DNA from 3 places in the Streptomyces sp. NPDC058701 genome. Region 3 is predicted to be linked to each of the others. Evidence: riboswitches for the same ligand, from Rfam matches in the RefSeq annotation. Region 3 holds a riboswitch; each other region holds the start of a gene.

Region 1 (9,936 bases), on a different contig from region 3:
GAGCCCCCGGTGCAGCTGATCCCGCACCGCACCACACTGGCGGACATCGAGGTGGCCGGCGTCCCCATCCCCAAGGGCGCGTCCCTGTGGCTGATCCTGGCCTCCGGCAACCGGGACCCGAAGCGGTTCCCGGACCCGGACCGCTTCGACCCGGACCGCGAGGACATCCAGCACCTCGGCCTCGGCAGCGGCATCCACAGCTGCTTCGGGGCCCCGCTGGCCCGGCAGGAGGCCCAGCTGGCCCTCAGTGAGCTGGCCCGCCGGCTGGAGAACCCCCGCCTGCTGCAGGACCCGCCCCCGTACCGGCAGAACGCGGTCCTGCGCGGACCCCGGCACCTGCCGATCGCCTGTGACGGCATCCGCCCCTGAGGCCCACTCGGGCGGCGCCCGGTCAGGCCGCCGGCAGGACGACCACCTCGTCCGGGGCGAAGGCCACCGTGACGCGGTCGCCGACCGCGGGAGCCCCGGCCAGGCCGCACTCCGCCTCCAGCGCCGGACCCGCCTCCGGGCGCAGCAGCAGCGCGACGTGCGTGCCCCGGAAGGTACGGGACTCCACCGCACACCGCAGGCCGTCGTCCGTCAGCAGGACACCGGCCGGGCGGATCAGGACCTGCCGCTCCCCCTCCGCCGTGCCCTCCGGGACGGGCACCTTGCCCCAGGGGGTGGCGGCGACGCCCGCGGAGACCGTCGCCGGCACCACGTTCTCGAACCCGAGGAAGCGTGCCACGAACTCCGAGGCCGGCCGCTGCCACACCTCCAGCGGGGTCCCCGCCTGCGCGATCCGCCCGTCCCGCATCACCACGACGCGGTCGGCCAGCGCGAACGCCTCCCCCTGGTCGTGCGTGACGGCGAGCACCGTCGTCCCCAGCCGGGAGAACAGTCCCTGGAGCTCCACCACGAGCCGCTCCCGCAGCCCGCGGTCGAGCTGCCCCAGCGGCTCGTCCAGCATCAGCAGCCTGGGCGACGGCGCCAGCGCCCGGGCCAGCGCGACCCGTTGCTGCTCCCCGCCGGACAGGGAGGCGACCGCGCGGCCCTGCGCCCCGGGCAGGCCGACGAGCTCCAGCAGCTCCGTGACCCGGCTCGTGCACTCGCCGCGCCCGGAGCCCCGCATCCGCAGGCCGAAGGCGACGTTCCCGCCGACGTCCCGGTGCGGGAAGAGCTGGTGGTCCTGGAACATCAGGCCCACCCCGCGCCGGTGTACGGGTACGCCCGCCTGGTCGGCGCCGTCCAGCAGCACCCGGCCGTCCGAGACCCGCTGGAGTCCCGCGACGACCCGCAGCAGGGTGGACTTCCCGCTCCCGCTCGGTCCCAGCACGCACACGATCTCGTGCTCGGCGACCGCGAGGTCCACGCGGTCCACGACCGCGCGCTCGCCGAAGCGGACCGACACCCCGTCCAGCTGAAGCAGTGTCATCAGAACTCTCCGGAGGTCTTGTCGGGCCGCAGTCGCTCCAGCGCCAGCAGGGACACCGCACACACCAGCATCAGGATCGTGCTCAGGGCCATCGCCTGCCCGTAGTTCAGCTCGCCGGCCCGCCCCAGGAGCCGCGCCACGGCCACCGGAAGCGTCGGCTGGTCCGGCCGCGCGATGAACACGGTCGCCCCGAACTCCCCCAGCGACACCGCGAAGGCGAAGCCCGCCGCGATCAGCAGCGCCCTCCGCACCAGCGGCAGGTCCACCTCCCGCCAGGCCCGCAGCGGGGACGCCCCGAGCACGGCGGCGGCCTCTCGCAGCCGGGCGTCCACGGCCCGCAGCACCGGCAGCATGGTCCGTACGACGAACGGCACACCGACCAGCGCCTGTGCCAGCGGCACCAGGATCCACGAGGTCCGCAGGTCCAGCGGTGGCTCGTCCAGGGTGATCAGGAAGCCGAAGCCCACCGTCACCGCGGACACCCCGAGCGGCAGCATCAGCAGCGCGTCGAAGCCCCGCACGAAGCGGCCCGCGCGGCGGGTCAGCGCCGCGGCCGCCAGCCCCCCGACGACCAGGGCGATGGCGGTGGCGGCCAGCGCGTACTCCAGGGAGTTCCCGATCGCCTCCAGCGGCGGCACCAGGAAGGTCCCGCCCCCGGACCCCTCGTCCTGGAGCGCCCGGTAGAAGGCGAGGCCGTACCCGCCGGGGGTGTCGAAGGACCGCTCGACCAGCACCCCGAGCGGGAGGACGATCAGCAGGACCACCGTCAGCAGCACCCCGCCCAGCAGGGAGCGCTGCGCCCAGCCGCGCGGCGGGTGCGCGGTCCGCCCTGGATCGACGAGCCGCAGGGCGGTCTCCCGCTTGCGCACGGTCCGGGCGTGGACGGCGAGGATCAGGCCGACCGCCGCGAACTGCACCATCGTCAGCACGGCGGCGGTGGGCAGGTCCAGCAGCTGCGCGGTCTGCCGGTAGACCTCCACCTCCAGGGTGGAGTACGCGGGCCCGCCCAGGATCTGCACGACCCCGAAGGAGGTGAAGGTGAACAGGAACACCATCAGCGACGCGGCGGCCACCGACGGGGCCAGCGCGGGCAGCGTCACCCGCCGCCAGGCGGCGAACCGCCCGGCGCCCAGCACCCGGGCGGCCTCCTCCTGGCGGGGATCGAGCTGCGCCCAGAGCCCGCCCACGGTCCGTACGACCACGGCGTAGTTGAAGAAGACGTGGGCCAGCAGGATGGCCCACACGGTGGTGTCGAGCCGGACGCCCCACAGCTCGTCCAGCAGCCCGCCCCGGCCGACCAGCGCCAGGAAGGCGGTCCCGACGACCACGGTCGGCAGGACGAACGGCACGGTGACCACGGCCCGCAGCAGCTGCTTGCCGGGGAAGTCGAAGCGCGCGAAGGCGTACGCGCCGGGGAGCGCGATCAGCAGCGTGAGCGCCGTGGAGGCGAGCGCCTGCCAGGTGGTGAACCACAGCACTTCGGCGATGTCGGGCCGGGCCAGCACCTCGCCGATCCGGCCGAACCGCCAGCCCGCGTCCGTGGTGAGCCCGCGCCCGACGATCGCGCCGACGGGGTAGGCGAAGAACAGCCCGAAGAAGGCGAGGGGCACGGCCATCAGGCCGAGCCGTACGGCCGTGGCCCGGCCGCCCTCGCGGGGAGCGGGACCCGGCGCGGCGCCCCCCGACGCCGCCCCCGGGCCCGCCGGCGTTCCTACCTCACGACGAGCGAGGACCATGCCTTGACCCACTGCTCACGGTTCTCGGCGATGGTCTCCGGAGCCACGACCTCGGGCTTCTCGACCACCACACCGTGCTTCGTGAACAGCTCCGGCAGGACCGCGTCCTTCGTCACCGGGTTCACGAACATCTGGAGCGGCATGTCCTCCTGGAACTTCTTGCTGATCAGGAAGTCCAGGAGCGCCTTGCCGCCCGCCTCGTTCTTCGCGCCCTTGAGCAGGCCCGCGAACTCGATCTGGCGGAAGCACGTGCCGGTGGCGACGCCCGTGGGGGCCTCGGCCGGCTGCGGCTCCCCGTACAGCACCTCGACCGGCGGGCTGGAGGCGTAGGAGACGACCAGCGGGCGGTCGCCCTTGGCCTTCTTGCCGCCCGCCGAGCCGGAGAAGCGCTCGTTGTAGGCCTGCTCCCAGCCGTCGACGACCTCGACGCCGTTGGCCTTGAGCTTGCTCCAGTAGTCCTTCCAGCCCTCTTCGCCGTACTTGCCGACGGAGGCGAGGAGGAAGCCGAGGCCGGGTGAGGAGGTCGCGGCGTTCTCGGTGACCAGCAGGTCCTTGTACTCCGGCTTGATCAGGTCGTCCAGCGTCTGCGGCGGGGCGATCTTCTTGTCGGCGAAGTACTGCTTGTCGTAGTTGACGCAGACGTCACCGGAGTCGACCGGCGTGACCCGGTGCTCCTTGTCGAGCCGGTACTCCGGCTTCACGTCGCCCAGGCCCTTGGCCTCGTACGGGGTGAAGATGCCGTTGTCGAGGGCGCGCGAGAGCAGGGTGTTGTCGACGCCGAAGAAGACGTCGCCGCGCGGGGAGCCCTTGGTGAGGATCTCCTGGTTGAGCGCCGCGCCCGCGTCTCCGGACTTCAGCTTCTTGACGGTGTAGCCGCTCTCCTGCTCGAACTCCCTCAGGACCGCGTCGGTCACGTTGAAGGAGTCGTGCGAGACGAGGGTGACGGTCTTGGCCGCGGGGACGTCGCCGGCGCCCGCGGACGTGTCCTTGGCTTCGCCGCCGCAGGCGCTGAGCGTGGTCACGCCCAGCGCGGCCGCGAGCGCGGCGCCCGCGATCTTCTTGGTGGTGCTCACTGGTCAATTCCTCCTGGGATGTCCAGGAGAAGACGCGGCCCTGCCCGGCGCTCTGCGGAGCGGACGCCGGGCAGGGCGCAACAGCTTGAGTGGTGACCGAACTTCCTACCCCGAATGACCGGGGCGAGGTTCAGAGGGTCTGCGGTGACGGTTACCGCACTCTCAGCGCTGTGGCGCTCCCCTGTCGGAATATTAAGTTGGTTCGGCCACAGGGTACCCCGTGGCCGAATACGATCGAACAGAAGAGGGGCTAGCGCTCCGAGGCGGCCAGCTGGCCGCACGCGCCGTCGATCTCCTGGCCGCGGGTGTCCCGTACGGTCACGGGGACGCCGTGCCGGGCGATCGCCTCCACGAAGGCCTTCTCGTCCTCGGGCCGCGAGGCGGTCCACTTCGAGCCCGGCGTCGGGTTCAGCGGGATCAGGTTGACGTGGACGCGCTTGCCCTTGAGCAGCTTGCCCAGCAGGTCGCCGCGCCAGGCCTGGTCGTTGATGTCGCGGATCAGTGCGTACTCGATGGAGATCCGGCGGCCGGACTTCTCCGCGTACTCCCAGGCCGCGCCGAGCACCTCGCGGACGTTCCAGCGGGTGTTCACGGGCACCAGGGTGTCGCGCAGCTCGTCGTCCGGCGCGTGCAGGGAGACCGCGAGCCGGCACTTGAAGCCCTCGTCGGCGAAGCGCAGCATGGCCGGAACCAGTCCCACGGTGGAGACGGTGATGCCGCGCTGAGACAGGCCCAGGCCGTCGGGCTCCGGGTCGGTGAGCCGGCGGATGGCGCCGACGACGCGGTTGTAGTTGGCCAGCGGCTCGCCCATCCCCATGAAGACGATGTTGGAGAGCCGGGCCGGTCCGCCCGGGACCTCGCCGTCGCGCAGGGCGCGCATGCCGTCGACGATCTGGTGCACGATCTCGGCGGTGGACAGGTTGCGGTCCAGCCCGGCCTGGCCGGTCGCGCAGAACGGGCAGTTCATGCCGCAGCCGGCCTGCGAGGAGATGCACATGGTGACCCGGTCGGGGTAGCGCATCAGCACGGACTCGACGAGCGTGCCGTCGTGCAGCTTCCACAGGGTCTTGCGGGTGGTGTCGTCGTCGCACGAGATGTGTCGCAGGACGTTCATCAGGTCCGGCAGCAGCTGGTCGCGGAGCTTCTCCCGGGATGCCGCGGGGATGTCCGTCCACTCGGCCGGGTCGTGCGCGTAGCGCGCGAAGTAGTGCTGGGAGAGCTGCTTGGCCCGGAACGGCTTCTCACCGATCGCGGCGACCGCCTCGCGGCGCTCGGCCGGGGTCATGTCGGCAAGGTGCCGGGGCGGCTTCTTGGCGCCCCGAGGGGTGACGAAGGTGAGCTCTCCCGGAACAGGGCGGGCCATGGCAGGTACTCCTCGTAAGACGAAAGGCGCGCCGCAGAAGCAGCGCGCCTTTCAAGGGTAACCGCCCGGGCGGTATCAGCCCGTGCCGACGAAGGCCGCCAGCAGCAGCCAGACCACCGGGGCGGTCGGCAGCAGGGAGTCCAGCCGGTCCATGATGCCGCCGTGACCCGGCAGCAGCGTGCCCATGTCCTTGATGCCCAGGTCCCGCTTGATCATCGACTCGCCCAGGTCGCCGAGGGTGGCGCTGACGGCCACGGCCAGACCCATCAGCAGGCCCTGCCACCAGGCGCCGCCGTCGATGAGGAACTCCATGCACAGCGCGCCGGCGGCCATCGCGAAGGCCACCGCGCCGAGCAGCCCCTCGCGGGTCTTCCCGGGGCTGATGCGCGGGGCGAGCTTGGTCTTGCCGAAGCGCCAGCCGACCGCGTACGCCCCGGTGTCGCTGACCACGGTCAGCAGCAGGAAGGTGATCACCCGCTGCGGTCCGTCGTCGGCGGTGAGCAGCATCGTGACGAACGTCGCCAGGAAGGGCACGTAGAACGCGGCGAAGACGCCCGCCGTGACGTCCTTGAGGTAGCCCTCGGGCGGTTCGGTCATCCGCCAGACCAGGATCGACAGCGCGGTCAGGGCCATGGCGACCCAGGCGCCCTCGGCCCCCCGGACGTACCCGGCGATGATCATGGCTGCGCCGCCGACCGCGAGCGGTACGAGGGGCGCCTTGATGCCCTTCTTCTCCTGGAGCCGGGAGGTGAGCTCCCACAGGCCCACGACGACCGCGACGACGACGACGCCGACGAACACGGCCTTGACGATCAGCAGCGAGGCGAAGATGACCGCGCCGAGGCCGACACCGACCCCTATGGCGGCACGCAGATCCCGCCCCGCGCGCTTCTTCGGCGGCGGGGACGAGGCGGCCTGCGGGGCCTGCGGGGGCGGGGGGCTGGGCATGGGCTCCTGCGGCGGCGTCTCGGCGCGGATCGGGGGGCCGCCGAAAGCGGCGGCCCCCCGATCGCGTGCTTCCCGGTCGTCGAAGTCACGGCCGGCGGCATCGGGCACGATGGGCATGGGCCGAGTGTGCGGGCCCACCAGCGCATCGTATGCGGGACCCGCCGGAACCGGCTCCGTGGCCCAGGGAGAGTCGTTCATCAGACCTCGAGGAGCTCGGCTTCCTTGTGCTTGAGCAGCTCGTCCACCTGCGCGACGTACTTCGCGGTGGTGTCGTCGAGCTCCTTCTCGGCGCGGCGCACCTCGTCCTCGCCGGCTTCCTTGTCCTTGACCAGCTTGTCAAGGGCGTCCTTCGCCTTGCGGCGGACGGCACGCAGGGAGATCTTGGAGTCCTCGGCCTTGGTCCGCGCGACCTTGATGTACTCCTTGCGGCGGTCCTGCGTCAGCTCGGGGAAGGTGACCCGGATGATGCTGCCGTCGTTGCTCGGGTTGACACCGAGGTCGGAGTCGCGGATGGCCTGCTCGATGTTGCGCAGGGCGCTCTTGTCGAACGGCGTCACGATCGCCATGCGCGGCTCGGGCACCGAGAACGACGCGAGCTGGTTGATGGGCGTGATGGCGCCGTAGTAGTCGGCCACGATCTTGTTGAACATCGCCGGGTGCGCACGACCGGTGCGAATCGCGGCGAAGTCCTCCTTGGCGACGACGACGGCCTTTTCCATCTTCTCCTCGGCCTCGAGGAGGATCTCTTCGGTCACCACGTGCTCCTGCATGTCAGATATGGATGGTTCAGGCGGGCGGGGCGGACGGGGCGGGGTCGTGGGCGGCGGCGGACCGCTCAGGCCCGGGTTCCCTGGTCACTGACGAGCGTGCCGATCTTCTCACCCCGGACGGCGCGGGCGATGTTGCCCTCGGCGAGCAGTTCGAAGACCAGGATCGGCAGCTTGTTGTCGCGGCACAGCGTGATGGCGGTGGCGTCGGCGACCTTGAGGTCGCGCGAAAGCACCTCGCTGTACTCGAGCGCGTCGAACTTCACCGCGTCCGGGTTCTTCTTCGGGTCCGAGTCGTAGACGCCGTCGACGCCGTTCTTGCCCATGAGCAGGGCTTCGGCGTCGATCTCCAGCGCACGCTGGGCGGCCGTGGTGTCGGTGGAGAAGTAGGGCATGCCCATGCCGGCGCCGAAGATGACCACGCGGCCCTTCTCCAGGTGGCGCACGGCGCGCAGCGGGATGTACGGCTCGGCGACCTGGCCCATGGTGATGGCGGTCTGCACGCGGGAGTCGATGCCCTCCTTCTCCAGGAAGTCCTGGAGGGCGAGGCAGTTCATGACCGTGCCCAGCATGCCCATGTAGTCGGACCGCGCCCGGTCCATGCCGCGCTGCTGGAGCTCGGCACCGCGGAAGAAGTTGCCACCGCCGATCACGATGGCGATCTCCGCGCCGTCGCGGACGACCGCGGCGATCTCGCGCGCGATGGCGTGGACCACGTCGGGATCGACGCCCAGTCCTCCGCCACCGGAGAAGGCCTCGCCCGACAGCTTCAGCATGAAGCGGCGGCCCTTCTTGTGCTGGTCGCTCTTGTCGTCGGATGCGGTGTGGTGGTCCACGCCCTGATTCATGGAGATCTCCTCGTGCACATACGAAGAAGGCCATTGCCGGTGGGTCCTCGCGGTTCCCTCTACGGCAATGGCCTCCTCGTCAGATCTGCGGTCGCCCAGCGCGAACGCGGACGACTGCTTCAGACCCTACCGGGGTCCGGTGTCCGTCGCGTACGGACGGACTCAGATGCCGACCTTGATGCGGCTGAAGCGCTTCAGGGTGACACCGGCCTCGTCCAGGACCTTCTGGACGGACTTCTTGTTGTCCAGCGCGTACGGCTGGCCGAGCAGCGTGGCGTCCTTGAAGAAGCCGTTGATGCGACCCTCGACGATCTTCGGCAGGGCGGCCTCGGGCTTGCCCTCCGCGCGGGTGACCTCTTCGGCGATGCGACGCTCGGACTCGACCTTCTCGGCCGGAACGTCTTCCTTGGAGAGCCACTGCGGGGCGAACGCGGCGATGTGCTGCGCGATGCCGCGGGCGACCTCGGCGTTCTCCTTGTCGAGCTCGACCAGGACGCCGATCTGGAACGGCAGGTCGGGCATCGTGCGGTGCATGTACGACGCGACGTAACCGCCCGTGAACTGCGCGAAGCGGTCCAGGACGATCTTCTCGCCGAGGTTGGCGTTGGCCTCGTCCACGAACGCCTGGACGGTCTTGCCGGCCTCGATCTCGGACGCGAGCAGCGCCTCGATGTCGGCGGGGGAGGTCGCGGCGACGTGGGCGGCCAGCTGGTTGGCGACGGCCAGGAACTTCTCGCCCTTGGCGACGAAGTCCGTCTCGCACTTCAGCTCGACGAGAACACCGGAGGTGTTGTCGTCGGCGATGAGGGAGACGACGGCACCGTTCTCGGCAGAGCGGCCCTCGCGCTTGGCGACGCCCTTCTGACCCTTGATCCGGAGCGCTTCCATGGCCTTGTCGACGTCACCGTCGGAGTCCACGAGCGCGTTCTTGCAGTCCATCATGCCGGCGCCGGTGAGCTCGCGGAGCTTCTTGACGTCAGCGGCGGTGTAGTTCGCCATGAGTCTGTGATTCTCTCTCGAAGTCGTAGATCTACGGGTGAACGGCGGAGGCGCCGCGCTCGTGGCGCGGCTCCCCCGCCGTCATCGTCCGTACCGGGAGTGCCCGGCGGGTGAACGCCGGGCCCCCTCAGTGGGTCAGGCCTGCTCGGTGTCGGCGGCCGGAGCCTCGACAACCTCGGCGTCGGCGGCCGGAGCCTCGACGACCTCGGCCTCGGCGGCGGGGGCCTCGGCAGCGGCCTCGGCCGGAGCGGCCTCGGCGTCGTCAGCCTTCTTGTCGCCCTCGAGCAGGTCGCGCTCCCACTCGGCGAGCGGCTCGGCGGCGGCCTTCTCGCCCGGCTTCGAGTCGCCGGTCGCGGCGCCGGAGCGGGCGATGAGGCCCTCGGCGACGGCGTCGGCGATCACGCGGGTGAGCAGGGTGACGGAGCGGATCGCGTCGTCGTTGCCCGGGATCTTGTAGTCGACCTCGTCGGGGTCGCAGTTGGTGTCGAGGATCGCGACGACCGGGATGTGGAGCTTGCGCGCCTCACCGACGGCGATGTGCTCCTTCTTGGTGTCGACGATCCAGACCGCGCTGGGGACCTTCGACATCTCGCGGATACCACCGAGGGTCTTCTCCAGCTTGATCTTCTCGCGGGAGAGGACCAGGAGCTCCTTCTTGGTGAGACCCGAGGCGGCGACGTCCTCGAAGTCGATCGCCTCAAGCTCCTTCAGACGCTGGAGGCGCTTGTAGACGGTGGAGAAGTTGGTGAGCATGCCACCCAGCCACCGCTGGTTGACGTACGGCATGC
Region 2 (9,936 bases), on a different contig from region 3:
TCGTCAGCGGGACGAAGAGGAAGTGATAGACGGTGGTGATGCCGAACTGCCATCGCGCCAGGGTCTCCGGCGCCAAAGCGAGGTCCACGTCATCTCCTTCGGCCGTGAGGGACAGCGGCATTTGCCTGGTGCATCCCACTCAACTCGGGAGGAAGCGGGACACGCTTGTGAACGCGTTCACATTCACAAGCATTATGTCCTACTGCATTTTGATCTTTTGAAGGGGGGTACCTCTAGCCAACCACCTCAACAAATTGTTGAATGCGGCTCATGCAGATACGAATCTCCTGGCCCGCCGGCCAGCTCACGGCGACCCTGGACGAGACCCCGACCAGCAAGGCGCTGGCCGAGGCCCTTCCGATCTCCGCCTCCGCCGATCTCTGGGGCGAGGAGGTCTACTTCGACACCGGCGTGTCCGTGGCTCTGGAGCACGATGCCCGGCAGGTCGTGGACCCGGGCACGATCGCCTTCTGGACCGAGGGCGACGCGCTCGCGCTCCCCTACGGACCCACACCCGTATCGCGCGGCGGCGAGAGCCGCCTGGCGAGCCCGTGCAATGTGCTCGGCTCGTTCGACGGCGACCCCCGCCTGCTGTCCACCGTCCGGGAGGGCGACCCCGTCCGCGTGGAACTCGCCTAGCGACCGGGCCCGGCCCCAGTCCGGGCGCATCGGCCGGCACACCGGTCCGCGCACCGGCCGGCGAACCGGCCGCCGCTCCGCCTACAGCTCCTTGAAGAACGCCCCCGCCGTGTGCAGGAAGAGGTCGTTCGCCTCGGTCTCACCGATCGTGACCCGCAGGCCCTCACCCGCGAAGGGCCGGACCACCACACCGGCCTTCTCGCAGGCCGCCGCGAAGTCGGCGGTCCGCTCCCCCAGGCGCATCCACACGAAGTTCGCCTGCGTGTCCGGGACCGTCCAGCCCTGCGCGAGGAGGGTCTCGTGCACCCGGGCGCGCTCGCCCACCAGCGACCCGACCCGGCCCATCAGCTCGTCCTCGGCGCGCAGCGAAGCCACCGCCGCGTCCTGGGCGAGCTGGCTGACCCCGAAGGGCACCGCCGTCTTGCGCAGCGCGGCGGCCACCGGCTCGTGCGCCACCGCGAAGCCGACGCGCAGGCCGGCCAGACCGTACGCCTTGGAGAACGTACGCAGCACGGCGACGTTGGGGCGGTCGCGGTACAGCTCGATACCGTCCGGCACGTCCGTGTCGCGCACGAACTCGCGGTACGCCTCGTCCAGCACCACTAGGACGTCCGAGGGCACCCGGTCCAGGAACCGCTCCAGCTCGGCGCGGCGCACCGCGGTGCCGGTGGGGTTGTTGGGATTGCAGACGAAGATCAGCCGGGTCCGCTCGGTGATCGCGTCGGCCATCGCGTCCAGGTCGTGCACGTCACCGTCGGTCAGCGGGACCTCCACGGAGGTCGCACCCGAGATCCGCACGATGATCGGGTAGGCCTCGAAGGAGCGCCAGGCGTAGATGACCTCGTCGCCCGGGCCGGCGGTCGACTGGATCAGCGACTGGGCCACGCCCACCGAGCCCGTGCCGGTGGCGATGTGCTCGACCGGCACCCCGAACCGCTCCGCCAGTTCGTTCACGAGCCCGGTGCAGGCCATGTCCGGGTAGCGGTTGAAGTTGCCGGCCGCGGCGATCGCGCTCTCCAGCACCCCGTGCAGCGGCGGGTACGGATTCTCGTTCGACGACAGCTTGTACGCGACGGCTCCGCCCGCGGCCGCCGGTTTGCCGGGCTTGTATGTCGGAATGCCGTCCAGCTCGGCGCGCAGCTTCGGGCTCTTCTCGCTCACCGCAGGTCCTCCTCGACCGTCCCGTACGACGTCGCCGTCGACTCAATACTGCTCACCTTATGAGGATTCCTCGCTCCCGAGAATGGGGGCGCCTGGAATGCGGGGGAGCGCGCGCATATATGCGCGCGCCGGTGGCCTGCGCCGTGGCGCGCATCCCTCGTGCAGGTGAGTTGAGACCGGTGCGGGACCGCACCGTTTTGGCATGCCCGGTCCCGACGACAAGCGCCACACCTCCCACTTACCTCCAAGTACCTTCATTTCCAAGGTCATTGGGGGTGGCGAACCATGCAGAAACGTGCCTGTCAACGCGTGCATATGCACCCGGACCACCCACCCCTCCGAGCCCTACTATCGGCTCGCCATGACACCAGCAGGGAAGCATCAGGTGAGCCGGACCGAGACCACCCGGCGACCGGCCGGCCGACAGGGCCGGGCCGGCATCAGGGACGTGGCCGCCGCGGCGGGCGTCTCCATCACGACCGTCTCCGACGCGCTCAATGGCAAGGGGCGGCTGCCGGACGCCACCCGCAGCCACGTTCGAGAGGTCGCCGACCGGCTGGGCTACCGCCCGTCCGCCGCCGCCCGCACTCTCCGTACCGGAAAGTCGGGCCTGATCGGTCTGACCGTGACGACGTACGGGGATGAACCTTTCACCTTCACCGAATTCGCCTACTTCGCCGAGATGGCCAGGGCCGCGACCTCAGCGGCGCTCGCGCGCGGCTACGCCCTCGTCATCCTCCCCGCCACCTCCCGACACGACGTGTGGTCCAACGTCGCCCTCGACGGCACCGTCGTCATCGACCCCTCGGACCACGATCCCGTCGTCACCGAACTGGTCCGCCAAGGCCTGCCCGTCGTCTCCGACGGCCGCCCGGCAGGCTCCCTCCCCGTCACCGCCTGGGTCGACAACGACCACGAGGCGGCCGTACTCAACCTGCTCGACCACCTCGCCGCCGCCGGCGCCCGGCGGATCGGACTCCTGACCGGCACCACCACCGACACCTACACCCGGCTCTCGACCACCGCTTACCTGAGCTGGTGCGAGCGGGTCGGCCAGGACCCCGTCTACGAGTCCTACCCCGCCCACGACCCGTGCGCGGGCGCCGTCGCCGCCGACCGGCTCCTGGCCCGACCCGACCGGCCCGACGCCGTGTACGGGCTCTTCGACCCCAACGGCACCGATCTCCTCGCCGCGGCCCGGCGGTACGGCCTGCGCGTCCCCGAGGACCTGCTGCTCGTCTGCTGCAGCGAGTCCACCGTCTACGCCACCACCGAACCGCCCATCACCACGCTCTCCCTCAAACCGCGCCGCATCGGCACCGCCGTCGTGCAGCTCCTGATCGACGCGATCGAGGGGGTCGACACCGGGCGGCCCGTCGAACAGGTCGTCCCGACCGAACTGATCATCCGCACGTCTTCGCAGCGCAGGCAGCCTCGCACCACCGTCAGCCCACCCCGTTCACCGGCTCAGGACTGACCTCCACACCGCCCTGAAACGCGACCGAAGGCCCCGTCAAAGATTTCACCCACACCGATATCGGGGGAAAACGGCAGGAAGGATCGGCTCCGGAAAGGATTCACCACCCCTGGTGCGTCACAGAGCGCGAGCCGCATTCCTATGATGGGCGCACGACATCACGGACCCTCCTCCTTTGAGGTCAGGAGGGTCCGCAGGTGTACGACAGCGCGACGGTGGTGGAGGGGTCGATGACTCAGGGGGCCGGTCAGGGACCCGCGATGCGGACGGAGACGCTGCGGGACTTCCGAGTTCCGGTCACCGAGCCCGCCCCGTACGAGGTGTCCAAGGGGTTTGCCGGAGAGCAACCCGTCTACGGCTCGTACCCCGCGTACTACGGCGACCGGGCCGCGCCCGCAGTCGCCGTGCCCGGACCGGCGATGTCCCACGAGCCCGAGCCGGAGGATCCCGAGGGCTACACGCCCACCCAGCGCGACCTGCCCGTCATCGGGCGCGGTGCGGCCGGCGGCGGCCCCGGGGACACCGTGCAGGTCCACTACGTCCCCCAGGAGACCGCTCCCGGTGGTCCCGGGCCGCTCTACGTGGTCGGCGACGTCCACGGCTACCTCGACGAGCTCGTCACCGAACTCGGCGTCCAAGGCCTGATCGACGCGGAACGCCGCTGGTCCGCCGGGAACGCCCGGCTCTGGTTCCTCGGCGACTTCACCGACCGCGGTCCCGACGGCATCGGCGTCATCGACCTCGTCATGCGGCTGTCCGCCGAGGCGGCCGCCGCCGGCGGCTACTGCAAGGCGCTCATGGGCAACCACGAGCTCCTGCTCATCGGCGCGAAGCGGTTCGGCGACACCCCCGTCGCCTCGGGCGCCGGCACCGCCACCTTCCAGGCCGCCTGGCTGCTCAACGGCGGCCAGCGCACCGACATGGAGCGCCTGCAGGACGTGCACCTGCAGTGGATGTCGCGGCTGGACGCGGCCGTCCTGGAGGAGGACCACCTGCTGCTGCACTCCGACACCACGGCCTACCTCGACTACGGCGACTCGATCGAGGACGTCAACGACACCATCCACGAGCTGCTCAACCGCAACGACGCCGACATCACCTGGGACCTGTTCCGCAAATTCACCAAGCGTTTCGCCTTCCGCGACGAGGACACGGGCCCCCAGGCCGTACGCGAACTGCTCGGCACCTACGGCGGCAGCCGCGTTGTCCACGGCCACAGCCCGATCCCCTACCTCCTCGGCGAAGTGGGCACGGAGGACGGCGACTCGGCCCGTGGACCCGAGGCGGTGGACGGCCCGCACGTGTACGCCGACGGGCTCGCCATCGCCATGGACGGCGGGGTGACGATGGCGGGCAAACTGCTGGTCGTACAACTTCCGTTGAACAACTGAGCGTCACCGCGGCAGGCTATTTCCGGAAAGCCCCTGTCAACCGGTGGCGTAGGCGCTCTACCATCGCTCTATCCGTAGCAGGCTCTCCTCCGTTTGTGCCGGCGCCCGGGTCTACGCGGGCATACCGGCTTCTACGGAGCATCGGGGGATGCACATGACCAGCGCTCCGCACCTGCTGACCGAAGACCGACCGGAATTCGAGCGCCTCCTCGACGAGGCGCTGCGCACAGCACCCGAGCGTCCCGAGCTCGCCACCCTCGGCGAGCGCTTGAACGCCGAACAGCTGCGCACGATGGCCATGGGGGCCAGTGCGCTGCTGTCGGCCGCCGCCGCGGCCGAATACGACCATTACGTGAAGGTCCGCGCGGAACGGCGCGACGAGCTCCTCTCCACTCCGGGATCATCGGGTGAGGAGATCGACGGACAGGGCGGCGACGGTGCCGGAGCGGGCGCCGTCATCGCGGTCCTCGCACCGGTACTGGCGGGCACCGCGATGCTGATCTTCCTGCTCGTGGGCTACGGCCTGAAGTTGATTGAGCCGGAACCCGCCTTCGCCGAAACCATGCTGACGGCGGGTTGGCTCTTCGGCGCGCTCACCGTGGCGGGCCTGCTGTGCGCCGTGATCGCCCTGTTGGTGACCGCCGTCCGCAACAGCTCCACCGAGGTCGTGGCCGACGAGTCCGAGGCGGTGCCCGACGAGGTGGCCCGGGCGCGCGAGGCTTGGCGTCACGCTCTGCTGGAGCGCGGCATCATGCCGTTCCTCCGGGACGCGCTCGCCGACCCGAGTGCGGGCCCGGGTTTCCCTCTCCCGCGCGGACGCGGCACCCGGATTCCCAGCCTCGGTTACACGGCTCCCGATTTCACCAGTCCGGGCGCCCCTGCCGAGGGGCCCGCGCCCGGCTACTCACCCCCGGACTTCACGAGCCCTGACTTCGGCGGACCGGAGCACGACCCGAAGTGAGGCGTCCGCCCGTTCGCGGGCCGTCCCCACCACGCTTCCTGTTTCACGTGAAACATCGGTCCGGAGGGGACGGCGCCCGCTGGCCGGCGGCTCGTTCCGCCAGCGGTCGCCTCCGCCGGGCGGCGTCGGTCAAGGGCGGCGGGCGCCATGCCCCGTCCGGCTGAACCAGCCGGACATCATCGTGCCGAGGCAGTGTGCGCTGACCGCTATGCCGGTCCCACCGAGAAATCGGTATCTCATGGTCATGGGCCCGCACGCTAGGAGTTCGAGCACGCTCCAGCGCAAGGGGTGGCGAGGGCGCCGCCCGGGCACAACGGCCGCCGAGGCGACGCCCTCTGTCGGTGCGTCAGTCGGCGAGCGGAAGGTAGACCCGGTTACCCGAGGCCGCGAACTCGGCGGACTTCTCCGCCATGCCCGCCTGGATCTCGTCGGCCTTGAGGTCCCCGCCGTGCTGTCGGCGGATGTCCTGCGAGATCTTCATGGAGCAGAACTTGGGACCGCACATGGAGCAGAAGTGCGCGGTCTTGGCCGGCTCGGCCGGAAGGGTCTCGTCGTGGAACTCACGGGCGGTGTCCGGGTCGAGGGCCAGGTTGAACTGGTCCTCCCAGCGGAACTCGAACCGGGCGTCCGACAGCGCGTCGTCCCACTCCTGGGCTCCGGGGTGGCCCTTGGCCAGGTCCGCCGCGTGCGCCGCGATCTTGTACGTGATGACACCGGTCTTCACGTCGTCCCGGTTGGGCAGGCCCAGGTGCTCCTTGGGCGTGACGTAGCAGAGCATCGCGGTGCCCCACCAGGCGATCATCGCGGCGCCGATGCCCGAGGTGATGTGGTCGTACGCGGGCGCCACATCGGTGGTCAACGGGCCGAGCGTATAGAACGGCGCCTCCTCGCAGATCTCCTGCTGAAGGTCGATGTTCTCCTTGATCTTGTGCATCGGGACGTGGCCCGGGCCCTCGATCATGGTCTGGACGTTGTGCCGCTTGGCGATCGTGTTCAGCTCGCCCAGCGTCTTGAGCTCGGCGAACTGCGCCGCGTCGTTGGCGTCCGCGATGGACCCGGGGCGCAGGCCGTCGCCCAGCGAGTACGTGACGTCGTACGTCGCGAGGATGTCGCAGAGCTCCTCGAAGTGCGTGTAGAGGAAGTTCTCCTTGTGGTGCGCCAGGCACCAAGCCGCCATGATCGAGCCGCCGCGCGAGACGATGCCGGTCTTTCGACGTGCGGTCAGCGGCACGTAGGGGAGCAGCACGCCGGCGTGGACCGTCATGTAGTCGACGCCCTGCTCGGCCTGCTCGATGACCGTGTCCTTGTAGATCTCCCAGGTCAGGTCCTCGGCACGGCCGTCGACCTTCTCCAGCGCCTGATAGAGCGGCACGGTGCCGATCGGGACGGGAGAGTTGCGCAGCACCCACTCGCGCGTGGTGTGGATGTTGCGGCCCGTCGAGAGGTCCATGACCGTGTCGGCGCCCCACTTGGTCGCCCACGTCATCTTGTCGACCTCCTCCTCGATGGAGGAGGTGACCGCGGAGTTGCCGATGTTGGCGTTGACCTTCACCAGGAACCGCTTGCCGATGATCATCGGCTCGATCTCGGGGTGGTTCACATTGACCGGGAGCACCGCGCGGCCCGCGGCGATCTCCTCGCGGACCACCTCGGGGGAGACGTTCTCGCGGATCGCGACGTACTCCATCTCCGGGGTGATCTCGCCGCGCCGGGCGTACGCGAGCTGCGTGACGGCGGCGCCGTCACGGCCCCGGCGGGGCTGACGGGGACGGCCCGGGAACACCGCGTCGAGGTTCTTCAGGCCGCCGCGCGGCGACGTGTGCTTGATCCCGTCGTCTTCGGGGCGCGCGGGGCGACCCGCGTACTCCTCGGTGTCTCCGCGCGCGATGATCCAGTTCTCGCGCAGCGGGGCGAGGCCCCGGCGGACGTCGGTCTCGATCTGCGGATCGGTGTACGGCCCGGACGTGTCGTAGAGCGTCACGTCCTTGCCGTTGGTGAGGTGGACCTGCCGGACCGGCACCCGGAGGTCGGGGCGGGAGCCCGCCACGTACCCTTTGTGCCAGCCCGGCTGTCGCTCGGTCTGGCCGTCGCCCTGGTTGACGGCAGGCGTGCGTGCGTCCTGAATGGTCATGAGACCTGATCTCCCTACGCCGGCATTACCCGGTAACAGGTTCGGCGGTCGACGCAGCCTCTTCCCGTACGCATGGGTGATGCGCGTACGGTGATCAGCGTCCTCTCAGCCCGGTGCTCCGAGCTCCCGCGTTGTGCAAAGGTGCCCCCACGCTAGCGTCATCTATGGCGTGCTGAACAGTGGGCCCCCTCATCTCTTGCGATGATCAGTCAGTGACGTCCTCGCCGCAGCCCCCCACCGAGCCCACTGACCCCAACGGCCACGCAGGCCATGCGCACGCAGGTCACGGTCCGACCGCGGGCCACTCCCACAGCCACAGCCACGGCCCGGCGGCCCCTGTCTCGAAGCACCTGCGCAAGGTCATCGCGGCCGTCCTGATCCCCTTCGCCACCGCCGTCTTCGTCGGCCTGGTGGTGCTCTGGCCGGGCGGCGCGCCCGGCCACGAGCGCACGGGGGTCGGCTTCGACCGGCAGACCCAGCAGGGCAAGGTCGTCTCGCTGGCCTTCGTCGACTGCAAATCCGTGAACGCCTCGCAGGTGCCGTCGACCGGGGACACGTCCACTCCCGAAGGCCGCGAGGCCGAGGCCGCGCAGACCGGCGAGTGCAAGAAGGCCACCGTCGAGGTGGGCAGCGGACCGGACAGGGGCCGGACCTTCGTGGAGGTCGTCCAGCCGGGTGCGCCGCGCCAGTTGGAGGACGGCCAGGAGGTGGTGGTCGCCTACGCTCCGGACGCCCCCCGCGATCTCCAGTACTCGGTGATCGACGTCAACCGGAAGTTCCCTATGGCGGTGCTGGCCGGCATCTTCGCGGTCTCGGTCGTCCTCGTCGGCCGGATGCGCGGGCTGTTCGCACTGATCGCGCTGGTCGTCAGCTTCGGCGTGCTGACCCTCTTCATCCTGCCCGCCATCCTCCAGGGCTCGAACCCGCTGGTCGTGGCGATCGTGGGAGCGAGCGCGATCATGCTGATCGGGCTCTACATGTGCCACGGCCTGACCGCCCGGACCTCGGTCGCCGTCCTCGGCACCCTCGTCTCGCTGCTGCTGATCGGCTTGCTGGGCTCGGTGTTCATCGACTGGGCCTTCCTCAGCGGCAACACCGACGACAACACCGGCCTGATCCACGGTCTCTATCCGGACATCGACATGAGCGGTTTGCTGCTCGCAGGCGTGATCATCGGTTCGCTGGGCGTCCTCGACGACGTGACGGTCACCCAGACCTCCGCCGTCTGGGAACTGCACCAGGCCGACCCGTCGATGGGATCGCGCAGCCTGTACCGAGCCGCCATCAGGATCGGGCGGGACCACATCGCCTCGGTCGTCAACACGCTGGTGCTCGCCTACGCGGGCGCCGCACTGCCCCTGCTCCTGCTGTTCTCCATCGCGAACAGCAGCATGGGGTCCGTGGCCAACAGCGAGCTGGTCGCGGCGGAGATCGTACGCACGCTCGTGGGCTCGATCGGGCTCGTGGCGTCGGTCCCGGTGACGACGGCGCTCGCCGCCCTCGTCGTCTCCGCCGACCGCCCTGGGGCCCCGGCCGCCGGTCCCAGCGCCGGGGCCAACCAGGGCCCGGCGCGCAGCGGCCGGGGCCGGCGGCGCAAGCGCTGACGGCGGCGGGGCACCCGGGGCGGCGGGCGGTGGCATGCCGCGCGCCGACGCCGCGGGTCGGGTCGGGTCCCGTAGGCCGACGGCCGACGGCCTGTCCACAATTCCCTTCGATGACAGTCAGTCACGGTTCAACGGCGGCACGGCGTCGCCTCAGCCGGCATTCTGCTCGTTCTGCCGCGACCCGGCGAGGATCTTGCCGAGCGCTTCGTCGAGGTGCTCCTCGAAATCACCCAGATTCCTCTCCTGACCGAGCGGAACAAGCCGGTCGGTGCGGTCGAGGAACGCGACGAGCGGCGCCGCGCTCGCGCGGAACAACGCCCGGTCACCGCCCACCTGCAGGCGGATGTGGACATCGGACAGCTCCTCCGGTTCGGAGGGAGCGATGTGCACATCACCCTCACCGCACGGCTTGTTGATGCCGTCAAGAAGGAGCTCCCGACCGAACGCCCAGGTCACGGGCGCGTCACCGGGAAGGTGGAAGGTAAGGCGGACTGCGTACGGATCACGAGCGTCGTACCGGAGTTCCACCGGGATCCGGAACGAGAGCTCCTCGGAAACGAGGAAGTTCATCA
Region 3 (9,936 bases):
ACAAGCACTGCTGGAACCACGAGGAGTTCGCGGCCCTGCCGTTCGACTCGGTCGTGGCGGACCTGCACTGCGTCACGAAGTTCAGCATGCTGGGCGCCGAATGGGGCGGGGTGCTGACCCGTACGATCCTCGCTCTGGCGCCCCCGGCGCCGCAGGTCACCCACGTGATGGTGTGGGCCGAGTACGGCTTCAGCTCCAACATGCGGCTGGCCGACTTCGCCTCCGACCGGACCGTCTTCGCCACCCATCAGGGGGGTGAACTCCTCACCGCCGAGCACGGGTTCCCGCTGCGGCTGGTGGTTCCGCACCTGTACGCCTGGAAGGGTCCCAAGTGGGTCCGCGGCATCGAGTACATGACCGCGGACCGGCGGGGCTTCTGGGAGGAGCGGGGCTACCACAACATCGGCGACCCCTGGCGCGAGCAGCGCTACTCGTACCAGGAGGAGCCGGGGGACGGTCCCGAGCTGTAGCGGGGTCCGCCCTCAGCGGTGGTAGCGGTGGACGACCGCGTGGCCCTTGCCGCGGCCGATCATCCACTTGTTGACCGGGGTCGTGATCACGAACGCGGCGGCCAGGGCGATCGCCAGGACGGTCCAGAACACGGGCTCCGTGAGGTGGGAGTCCATCGCGCCGGGCCACAGCGCGATCACGCCGTTGTCGATCAGCTCCATGACGGCGATCGACAGGGTGTCCGCGGCCAGCGCCACCCGGACGGCCGCACGCAGGCCCACGCCGGCCGCGAGGACCCAGCGCAGGGTGAGCGCGTAGCCGAAGAAGAACGCGAGGACGATCGCGAGGGCCATCGTCTGGACGTTCCCCCATCCGAGCGCGGTGCCGATGACCATGCCGAGGACTTCGCCGATGGCGCAGCCGGTGAGGCAGTGGAGGGTGGCCCGGGCGGCCTCCGCCCAGCTGACCGGTCCTCCGGTGCCGTGCCCGTGCCCGTCGTCGTGTCCGTGGTGCGCGTGCGACTGCTCCATGACGACTCCCTGGGGAATGTCCGCTCGCGGTTCTGCCGACGAAGGGAACGGTATACCCCTCTGGGGTATTCCCGCCCCGCTGGTCAACCCGACCCGCGGAGCTCCTTCAGCAGTGCCACGTCCGCCGCGTGCCCCTCCGGGCCGCCCGGCGTCTCGGTGATCAGCGGTACGCCCGCCATCGCCGGGTGCGTGAACAGCTCCGCGAAGGCCTCCCGGCCGATGTGGCCGCGGCCGATGTTGGCGTGCCGGTCCCGGTGCGCGCCCACGGCCGCCTCCGAGTCGTTCGCGTGCACCAGCTTCAGCCGGCCCTCACCCACCGTGTCCACCAGTAGGTCCAGCGTCAGCTTCGTCCCGCCGGGCTCCGCCAGATCGTGCCCGGCGGCGAAGAGGTGGCAGGTGTCCAGACAGATCCCCAGCATCGGGTGCCGGTCCAGCGCCTCGAAGTACGGCCCGAACTCCTCGGCCGTCGAGCACAGCGAGGAGCCCTGCCCGGCCGTGGACTCCAGCAGCAGGAACGGGTCGTCCTCGTGCGTCAGCTCGTCGAGCAGCGGCAGCATGTGCTCCCTGATCTGCGCGTACGCCGCCTCGCGCGGGCGGCCCCCGGTGGCCGATCCGGTGTGCACCACGACCCCGAGCGCGCCGATCTCCCGGCCGCGCCGCAGCGAGTGGCGCAGGGACTCCACCGACTTCTCCACGGTCGCCGCGTTGTGCGACCCGAAGTTGATCAGGTACGGGGCGTGCACGTACGCCGGGATCGACCCGGCCGCGCACGCGGCGCGGAACCGCTCGTCCTGCACCGGGCTGCCGGTCGGGGTGGCCCAGCCGCGCGGGTTGGCGACGAAGACCTGCACCGCCTCGGCGCCCATCTCGCGCGCGTAGGCCAGCCCCACCTTGGCGAGGCCGCCGGCGACCGGGACGTGCCCGCCCACCGGGTTGCGCAGGGCGGCGCGGTCCGCCCCGTCCTCGTGCGTCACGTGCTCCACGTACCCCTACAGCCCCTTGGTCCGGATGGTGATGGTGCTGCCCTCGGGGGCGTTCTGGCCGGCGGGCACCGACTGGAGCGCCACCGTGTTGCTGAAGGAGAAGAGGGGCCGCTCCACCCGCACCTTGAAGCCCGCGCCCTCCAGGGTCCGGCGGGCCGCGTCCGCGTTCTGGCCGGTCACGTCCGGCACCGGGAGCTGGCGGGGGCCCTTGGAGACGGTCAGGGTGACGACGTCCCCGGCTGCGGCCTGGGCGCCGGCGCCGACCGACTGGTTGGCGACCGTACCGGCCGGCAGGGGGGAGTTGACCTGCTCGTCGGCCGCGGCCGACCGCAGCCCGGCGCCCTCCAAGGCGGTCCGCGCCTGTTCGAGGGGCAGCCCGGCCACGCTCGGTACCTCCACCGGGCGGCCCTTGCTGACCACCAGCGCGACCGCCGTGTCGGGGGCCCGCCGCTCGCCGCCCGCCGGGTCCGAGGAGATGACCGATCCCCGCGCGACGTCCTGGCTGAAGGCCTGGGCGACGACACCGGGGGCCAGACCGGCCCGGGTCAGCTCGGCCTTGGCCTGCTCCAGCGTCCGGCCCTTCAGGTTGGGCACCGAGACGACCTCCGGGCCGCGGGAGACGGTCAGCGTCACCGCGCCGTTGCCGCGGATGCGCCGGCCGCCCGCGGGGTCGGAGTTCATGACCGTCCCGCGGTCGAAGGCGTCGCTGAACTTCCGGTCGACGCGCTTCACGCCGAGTCCGGCCGCCGACAGCTGCGCCTTGGCCTGCTGCTCGCTCTTGCCGAGGACGTTGGGGACCTGGGTGAACTGCCCCGCGTTGATGTACCAGACGCCCGTGCCGAGGCCGAGCGCGAGCAGCACCCCGGCGATGACGAGGAGCGTCCGGCGGCGCGGGCCGCGGCGCCGGTTCCGTACGGGCCGGTGCGGCGCGAGCGGGAGCGCCGGGCTCTCCAGCCGCGAGGTGCGGTCCGCGGGCCGCGGCGCGTCCACGGGACGGGCGATCACGCCGGTGCGGTCCTCGGCGGCCGACCGGCCCTCGGCGCGGGCCTGCGGCGGCAGGGCGTCCAGTTCGCCGTCGCTGAGCCGGGCCCGGGTCTCGCGGGCCAGCCCCAGCAGGGAGACCGCGTCGTAGGGCCGCAGCTCCGGATTGCGGGCGGCGGCCTGTGCGACGAGCTCGTCGAGCCCGACGGGGAGCCCGGGGACGGAGGCCGAGGGCGGCGGGACGTCCTCGTGGAGGTGCAGGTAGAGCACCTGCGCGGGGGTGGCGCCGGTGTGGGGCTTGGCGCCGGTGAGCATCTCGTACAGGACGACACCACAGGCGTAGACGTCCACGCGGGTGTCGGTGACGCCGTTCTCGATCTGCTCGGGCGCCAGGTACGAGACGGTGCCGAGGACGGAGCCGGTGGTGCTGGTGACGGCGTCGACGCTGCGGACCAGGCCGAAGTCGGCGACCTTGACCCGGCCGTCGTCGCCGATCAGGACGTTCTCGGGCTTCATGTCGCGGTGGACGAAGCCGGCCCGGTGCGCGGCGCCGAGCGCGGCGAGGACCGGCTCGAAGATGTCGAGCGCGGCCCGCGGCTGGAGCGCGCCGCGCTCGCGCAGGACGTCGCGCAGGGTGCAGCCGGAGACGTACTCCATGGCCAGGTAGACGTACGGCCCGTCCGTGCCCTGGTCGAAGACGGCCACCACGTTCGGGTGCGCGAGGCGCGCCACGGACTTCGCCTCCCGGATGAACCGGTCGACGAAGGCACCGTCCTCGGCGAGCTGCGGATGCATCACCTTCAGGGCGAGGACGCGGTCGAGGCGGGTGTCGACGGCCCGGTAGACCGTGGCCATGCCACCGGCCGCGATGCGCGCGTCGATGCGGTAGCGGCCGTCGAGTACGCGCCCGACGAGAGGGTCATCCAGGGTCGTGTCCACGCGCCGAGTGTACGAGCGGCGCGCGGTCGCCCGGGCCGCTCGGGGCGGCTTGCAGCGCAGCTGTGACGGATCCGACTGCGGGCCGTCGCCGGCTGTGAGTCCACGGCTACGGAGCCGCGCGCCGTCGCGGAGCCGGCGGCCACCGGGCGGACGCGCCCCGGCCGGGGGGCCGGGAGACCCGGACCGGCCGCGACGAGGCCCCTGGTCAGAAGGCCGGACGCTCCGGGTCGAGGGCGGCGCGGCCCTCGGCCGGGGACGAGGCCTCGGCGAAGCGGCGCTGCGGAATGCGGCCCGCCCGGTGGGCCAGGCGCCCCGCCGACACCGCGTCCCGCATGGCCGCGGCCATCAGCACCGGATCCTGCGCCCGCGTCACGGCGGAGGCCAGCATCACCGCCGCGCAGCCCAGTTCCATCGCCAGCGCGACGTCGGACGCGGTGCCGGCGCCCGCGTCCAGGATCACCGGGACCCCGGCCCGCTCGGTGATCAGCTCGAAGTTGTGCGGGTTGCGGATGCCCATCCCGGAGCCGATGGGGGAGCCCAGCGGCATGATCGCCGCGCAGCCCGCGTCCTCCAGCTTCCGCGCCAGCACCGGGTCGTCGTTCGTATACGGAAGGACCGTGAAGCCCTCGTCGACCAGGATTTCGGCGGCGTCCAGCAGCTCGATCCCGTCGGGCAGCAGCGTCCGTTCGTCCGCCACCACCTCCAGTTTGATCCAGTCCGTGCCGAGCGCCTCGCGGGCGAGGCGGGCCGTCAGCACCGCCTCGCCCGCCGTGAAGCAGCCCGCCGTGTTCGGCAGCACCGCGATGCCGAGCCGCGTCAGCACCGACAGGACGGAGCCCTGGACGGTCGGGTCGAGGCGGCGCATCGCCACCGTCGTGAGCTCGGTGCCGGATGCGACGAGCGCGCGTTCCAGTACGTCCAGGCTCGGGGCCCCGCCCGTGCCCATGATCAGGCGGGAGGAGAAGGTCCGGCCGCCGAGGGCGAAGAGGTCGTCAGCCATGCCGCTCAGCCCCCCTGGACCGCGGTGAGGATCTCCACCCGGTCGCCGTCGCCCACCGGGGTGGCCGTCCACTGCCCGCGCGGGACCACGGTCTCGTTGAGCGCGGCCGCCACCCCGGAGGGGGCGGCCGTCAGGATGGCGACCACCGCGTCGAGGGTGGTGCCGGCCGCGACCTCGCGCGGCTCGCCGTTGACGGAGATGGTCATGCGTACGACTCCTGACGTGCGGTGGAGAACCGGCGCGGGCTGAAGGGGCGGGCGACCGGAGGCAGTTCGCCCGTGGCCAGCAGCTCCGCCATCACGTCGCCGGTGAGGGGGGTCAGCAACACCCCGTTGCGGTAGTGCCCGGTGGCCAGGTGCAGCCCCGGCAGGTCGGTGGGGCCCAGCAGCGGGGCGTTGTCCGGGGAGCCGGGCCGCAGCCCCGCGCGGGTCTCGGTGAGCGGCAGTTCGGTGATGCCGGGCACCAGTTCGTGGGCGTCGCGCAGGAGCTCGTAGACCCCGCCGGCGGTGACGGTGGTGTCCCAGCCGAGTTCCTCGCTGGTGGCTCCGATGACCAGCTCGCCGTTCTCGCGCGGCACCAGGTAGACGTGGCTGCCGCGGACGACCGCCCGTACGGTCCGGGACAGGAACGCCCCGTACGCCGCGGGCACCGTGAGCCGCAGCACCTGGCCCTTGACCGGACGTACGGGGGCGGTCACCTCCGCCGGCACGCCCTCCAGCCGGCCGCTGAACGAGCCCGCCGCCAGGACCACCTGGTCGGCGAGCAGTTCCGTACCGTCGTCGAGCACGGCGCCCGTCGCCCGGTCGGCGCCGACCAGCAGCCGCGTGGCCCGCGCCCGGTGGACGCCCACCCCGGTCCGCTCGCAGGCGGCCAGCAGGGCGGCCGCCAGCCGGCGCGGGTCGACCTGGTGATCGCCGTCCACGCGCAGGCCGCCGCGTACGCCGGGGGCCAGCATCGGCTCCAGGCGCCGGCACTCGCGGCCGGTGAGCCACTGCGTCTCCAGGCCGCAGCGGCGCTGCAGGGCGTGCAGCTCGCGCAGGTGAAGCCGGTCGTCGGAGTCGAGTGCGACGGCGAGGGTGCCGCAGGCCCGGTAGCCGATGTCCAGGCCGCCGCTCGCCTCGGCCAGTTCGGCCGCGAACTCCGGATAGCGGGCGGCGGAGGCGAGCCCGAGGCCCAGCAGCGCCTCCTCGCCGTAGTGCAGCTCGGTGACGGGGGCGAGCATGCCCGCCGCGACCTGGGCCGCGCCGCCGCCGGGCGCCGGGTCGGCGAGCACAGTGGTGAGGCCGCGGCGGGCCGCCCGCCAGGCCGTGACGAGTCCGATGACGCCGCCCCCGATGACGAGGACGTCGGATCCCTTCCGGGACGTTCGAGATGAGTGCATGGGCGTCCAGCCCCTCCCTTCGCCGGCATGACCCGGATCAGGTTCGTACGGTCGGAGGCCGCCCAGCCTCCCTCTCAGCCCGGTGCGCCCGGACTCCCGCGATAGGTACGCCTGCCAGACTAACCCCGGGCCGGACGGCGGGTAAGGCGGCACCTGTTCCTGATGGGCCGTCAGAAGATTAGGGTGGCCGCGTGAGCGAGCAGACGGAACAGACACAGAGCGGCGTCGTCATCGTGGGCGCCGGAATGGCCGGCGTGCAGACCGCGGTCGCCCTGCGGGAGCAGGGCTTCACCGGTCCCGTGACCCTGCTGGGAGCCGAGCCGCACCAGCCCTACGACCGCCCCCCGCTGTCCAAGGCGGTCCTGCTCGGCAAGGCCGAGGACTCCGCCTTCGACGTCGACTTCGAAGGGCTCGGCATCCGGCTCATGCTCGGCACCGAGGTCACCGGGCTGCGGGCCGCCGACCGGGAACTGGACACCGGGTCGGGCCCCGTCCCGTACGACACCCTCGTGCTGGCGACCGGCGCCGTCCCGCTGACCCTGCCCGGCACCGAGGGCGTCCCCGGCGTGCACCTGCTGCGCACCCTCGACGACGCCGCGCGGCTGCGGCCCGTCCTGGCCGCCGCCGACCGCGCGGTCGTCGTCGGGGCCGGCTGGATCGGCGCCGAGTTCGCCACCGCCGCCCGCGAGGCCGGCTGCGCGGTGACCGTGGTCGAAGCGGCCGACCGGGTCCTGGCCGGAGCCCTGCCCGCCGAGGTCGCCGCACCCATGGCCCGCTGGTACGAGGAGGCCGGCGCCGAACTGCTCACCGGCGCCCGCGTCGCCGGGATCGAGGGCGGCCGGGTCCTCCTGGCGGACGGCCGCAGCCTGCCGGCCGGCGCCGTGGTCGTGGGCATCGGCGCCCGTCCGGCCACCGGGTGGCTGGCCGGGAGCGGCGTCGAACTGGGCCCCGACGGCTCGGTCACCGCCGACGCCCACCTGCGCACCTCCCTGCCCGGGGTCTACGCGGTCGGCGACTGCGCCTCCTTCCCCTCCGACCGGTACGGCACCCGCCTCCTCGTCCACCACTGGGACAACGCCCTCCAGGGACCCCGGGCCGTCGCGGCGAACGTCCTGGCGGGGGAGCCCGTCCAGGTCTACGACCCGGTCCCGTACTTCTGGTCGGAGCAGTTCGGCCGGTTCGTCCAGTACGCGGGCCACCACGGCGGCGCCGACACCCTGCTCTGGCGCGGCGACCCGGCCGCACCCGCCTGGTCGGTGTGCTGGCTGCGCGACGGCGCCCTGGTGGCCGTCCTGGCCGTGGGCCGCCCGCGCGACCTCGCACAGGGCCGCAGGCTCATCGAGTCGGGCACCGCACTGGACCCCGACCGGGTCGCCGATCCGGCCGTCCCGCTGAAGGCGACGGCCCGCTGAGGGCTGTCACGCAATCCCTGGCGTCGCGCGCCCGCCAGGGATTGCGGGACAGCCCTCAGGGGGTGTCGTCGAACCCGCTCCTGCCGTGCGGGGCCCTCCGGGCGTACGGAACGACTCCGCCGACACCCCCCGGCCGGCGGCGCCGGTACCCGTACGGGGCCGCCCGGGTACCGGCCGCCAGTCCGAGGTGGCAGGCTTGTACCCGTGACCGAGATTGACGCAAAGATCGATGCCCTTGTCCCCGCCTGGCTGTACCTCCCCGACATCGCGGAGAAGCTGAACATCGAGGTGACGCGGGTCCGCCAGATGGTCAAGGAAGGGCAGCTGATCGCCGTGCGCCGGGGCGAGAACCGCTCCCTGCAGGTGCCGGCCCCCTTCATCGACGGCGACAAGGTCGTCAAGGGCCTCGTGGGCCTCCTGACCGTGCTGCGCGACGACCGCTTCTCCGAGGAGGAGATCCTGGAGTGGCTCTTCACCGAGGACCCGACCCTGCCCGGCACCCCCGTGCAGGCGCTGAGCGAGAATCGCGGCACGGAGGTGAAGCGCCGCGCTCAGGCGCTCGCCCTCTGACCTGAACCGCATCCGCTCCACCGCGGCGTACGGGCCCCGCGAGGCCGCCCGTACGCCGCTTCCATCACGGGGGGTACACCCATGCAGCTGTCCGACGCCCGGCTCTACCTGTGCACGGACGCCCGCAAGCGCCAGGGTGACCTCCCCGAGTTCCTCGACGCGGTCCTGGCCGGGGGCGTGGACATCGTCCAGCTCCGCGACAAGGGCATGGAGGCGGGCGAGGAGCTCGACCACCTCCGGGTGTTCGCCGAGGCCGCGCGGCGCCACGGCAAGCTGCTCGCCGTCAACGACCGCGCGGACGTCGCGCACGCCATCGGCTCCGACGTCCTGCACCTCGGCCAGGGTGACATCCCGGTCCCCGCGGCCCGCGCCGTTCTCGGCGGGCAGGTGCTGATCGGCCGCTCCTGCCACGCCGAGTCCGAGGTGGACGCGGCCGCCGCCGAGCCCGGCGTGGACTACTTCTGCACCGGCCCCTGCTGGCCCACCCCCACCAAGCCCGGCCGGTTCGCCCCCGGCCTCGGGCTCGTCCGGTACGCGGCCTCGCTGGAGCAGGACCGGCCCTGGTTCGCCATCGGCGGCATCGACCGCACGAATCTGGACGAGGTGCTCGACGCCGGCGCCACCCGTGTCGTCGTCGTCCGCGCCCTCACCGAGGCGTCCGACCCCGGCGCCGCTGCCGCCGAGCTCGCGGGGCGGGTCCGCGCCCGCCTCGGCTGACCGGCCGGGCTGTCCAAAAACATGTCCAAAAGACGGACACCGCTTCGGAGTGCGCCGCAGCGCGTCTAACCTGCGGGTATGGCCTCTGGTACCGCTTCCACCTGGTCGGACCGCGCACACACGGTCCGCGAGCTCATCGCGTCCGGGCGCTCGTACTCCTTCGAGTTCTGGGCCCCGAAGACGGAAAAGGGCGAGCGCAACCTCTGGAACGCGCTGCGCCGGGTCGAGGCGGTCGGTCCGAGCTTCGTCTCCGTCACGTACGGGGCCGGCGGCTCCACCCGGGGTGGCACCGTCCGCGCCACCCAGCAGATCGCCGCGGACACCACCCTGACCCCCGTCGCCCACCTCACCGCCGTCGACCACTCGGTGGCCGAGCTGCGCAATGTCATCGGGCAGTTCGCCGACGCGGGCATCCGGAACATGCTGGTCGTGCGCGGAGACCCGCCGGGCGACCCCATGGGCGAGTGGGTGGCGCACCCCGAGGGTGTGCACTACGCCGCGGACCTGGTCCGGCTGGTCAAGGAGTCGGGAGACTTCTGCGTCGGCGTCGCGGCCTTCCCCGAGATGCACCCGCGCTCGACCGACTGGGACACGGACATCCGGCACTTCACGGACAAGTGCCGTGCGGGCGCCGACTATGCGATCACCCAGATGTTCTTCGATCCCGAGAACTACCTCCGCCTGCGCGACAGCGTCGAGAAGGCGGGCTGCGAGACCCCGATCATCCCCGAGGTCATGCCTGTTGTGGGCATCAAGCAGCTCGACCGGCTGCCGCAACTCAGCAACGCGCTCTTCCCCGCGAACGTGAAAGAGCGCATGCTCGCGGTCAAGGACGACCCGGCCGCTGTACGCTCCATTGGCATCGAGTTCGCCACGGAGTTCTGCGCGCGGCTGCTGTCCGAGGGTGTCCCGGGGCTGCACTTCATCACGCTGAACAACTCCACGGCGTCTCTCGAAATCTACGAGAACCTGG

Evidence for each region. Region 3 has a riboswitch for thiamine pyrophosphate ahead of thiO (glycine oxidase ThiO). Riboswitches for the same ligand answer to the same signal wherever they lie in the genome.
Region 1: another riboswitch for thiamine pyrophosphate. It lies ahead of ACFWW8_RS12295 (thiamine ABC transporter substrate binding subunit); the one in region 3 lies ahead of thiO (glycine oxidase ThiO).
Region 2: another riboswitch for thiamine pyrophosphate. It lies ahead of thiC (phosphomethylpyrimidine synthase ThiC); the one in region 3 lies ahead of thiO (glycine oxidase ThiO).

The regions. Positions count from the first base shown of each region.
Region 1 is NZ_JBHXSY010000009.1:46,822-56,757, forward strand. It holds gene ACFWW8_RS12280 (cytochrome P450) at 1-369, shown strand, start outside; gene ACFWW8_RS12285 (ABC transporter ATP-binding protein) at 392-1,414, opposite strand; gene ACFWW8_RS12290 (ABC transporter permease) at 1,414-3,030, opposite strand; gene ACFWW8_RS12295 (thiamine ABC transporter substrate binding subunit) at 3,126-4,223, opposite strand; TPP riboswitch at 4,308-4,416, opposite strand; gene rlmN (23S rRNA (adenine(2503)-C(2))-methyltransferase RlmN) at 4,474-5,586, opposite strand; gene ACFWW8_RS12305 (phosphatidate cytidylyltransferase) at 5,662-6,732, opposite strand; gene frr (ribosome recycling factor) at 6,732-7,289, opposite strand; gene pyrH (UMP kinase) at 7,370-8,149, opposite strand; gene tsf (translation elongation factor Ts) at 8,312-9,148, opposite strand; gene rpsB (30S ribosomal protein S2) at 9,284-9,936, opposite strand, start outside.
Region 2 is NZ_JBHXSY010000006.1:152,750-162,685, forward strand. It holds gene ACFWW8_RS08575 (cytochrome ubiquinol oxidase subunit I) at 1-88, opposite strand, end outside; gene ACFWW8_RS08580 (cyclophilin-like fold protein) at 271-639, shown strand; gene hisC (histidinol-phosphate transaminase) at 721-1,800, opposite strand; gene ACFWW8_RS08590 (LacI family DNA-binding transcriptional regulator) at 2,162-3,277, shown strand; gene ACFWW8_RS08595 (metallophosphoesterase) at 3,493-4,668, shown strand; gene ACFWW8_RS08600 (hypothetical protein) at 4,817-5,629, shown strand; gene thiC (phosphomethylpyrimidine synthase ThiC) at 5,976-7,760, opposite strand; TPP riboswitch at 7,755-7,900, opposite strand; gene ACFWW8_RS08610 (YibE/F family protein) at 7,973-9,364, shown strand; gene ACFWW8_RS08615 (SsgA family sporulation/cell division regulator) at 9,515-9,936, opposite strand, start outside.
Region 3 is NZ_JBHXSY010000001.1:304,790-314,725, reverse strand. It holds gene ACFWW8_RS01460 (sulfite oxidase-like oxidoreductase) at 1-470, shown strand, start outside; gene ACFWW8_RS01455 (DUF4396 domain-containing protein) at 483-980, opposite strand; gene ACFWW8_RS01450 (deoxyribonuclease IV) at 1,064-1,921, opposite strand; gene pknB (Stk1 family PASTA domain-containing Ser/Thr kinase) at 1,970-3,883, opposite strand; gene ACFWW8_RS01440 (thiazole synthase) at 4,089-4,883, opposite strand; gene thiS (sulfur carrier protein ThiS) at 4,889-5,089, opposite strand; gene thiO (glycine oxidase ThiO) at 5,086-6,264, opposite strand; TPP riboswitch at 6,262-6,374, opposite strand; gene ACFWW8_RS01425 (NAD(P)/FAD-dependent oxidoreductase) at 6,456-7,676, shown strand; gene ACFWW8_RS01420 (Rv2175c family DNA-binding protein) at 7,881-8,246, shown strand; gene thiE (thiamine phosphate synthase) at 8,328-8,963, shown strand; gene metF (methylenetetrahydrofolate reductase [NAD(P)H]) at 9,042-9,936, shown strand, end outside.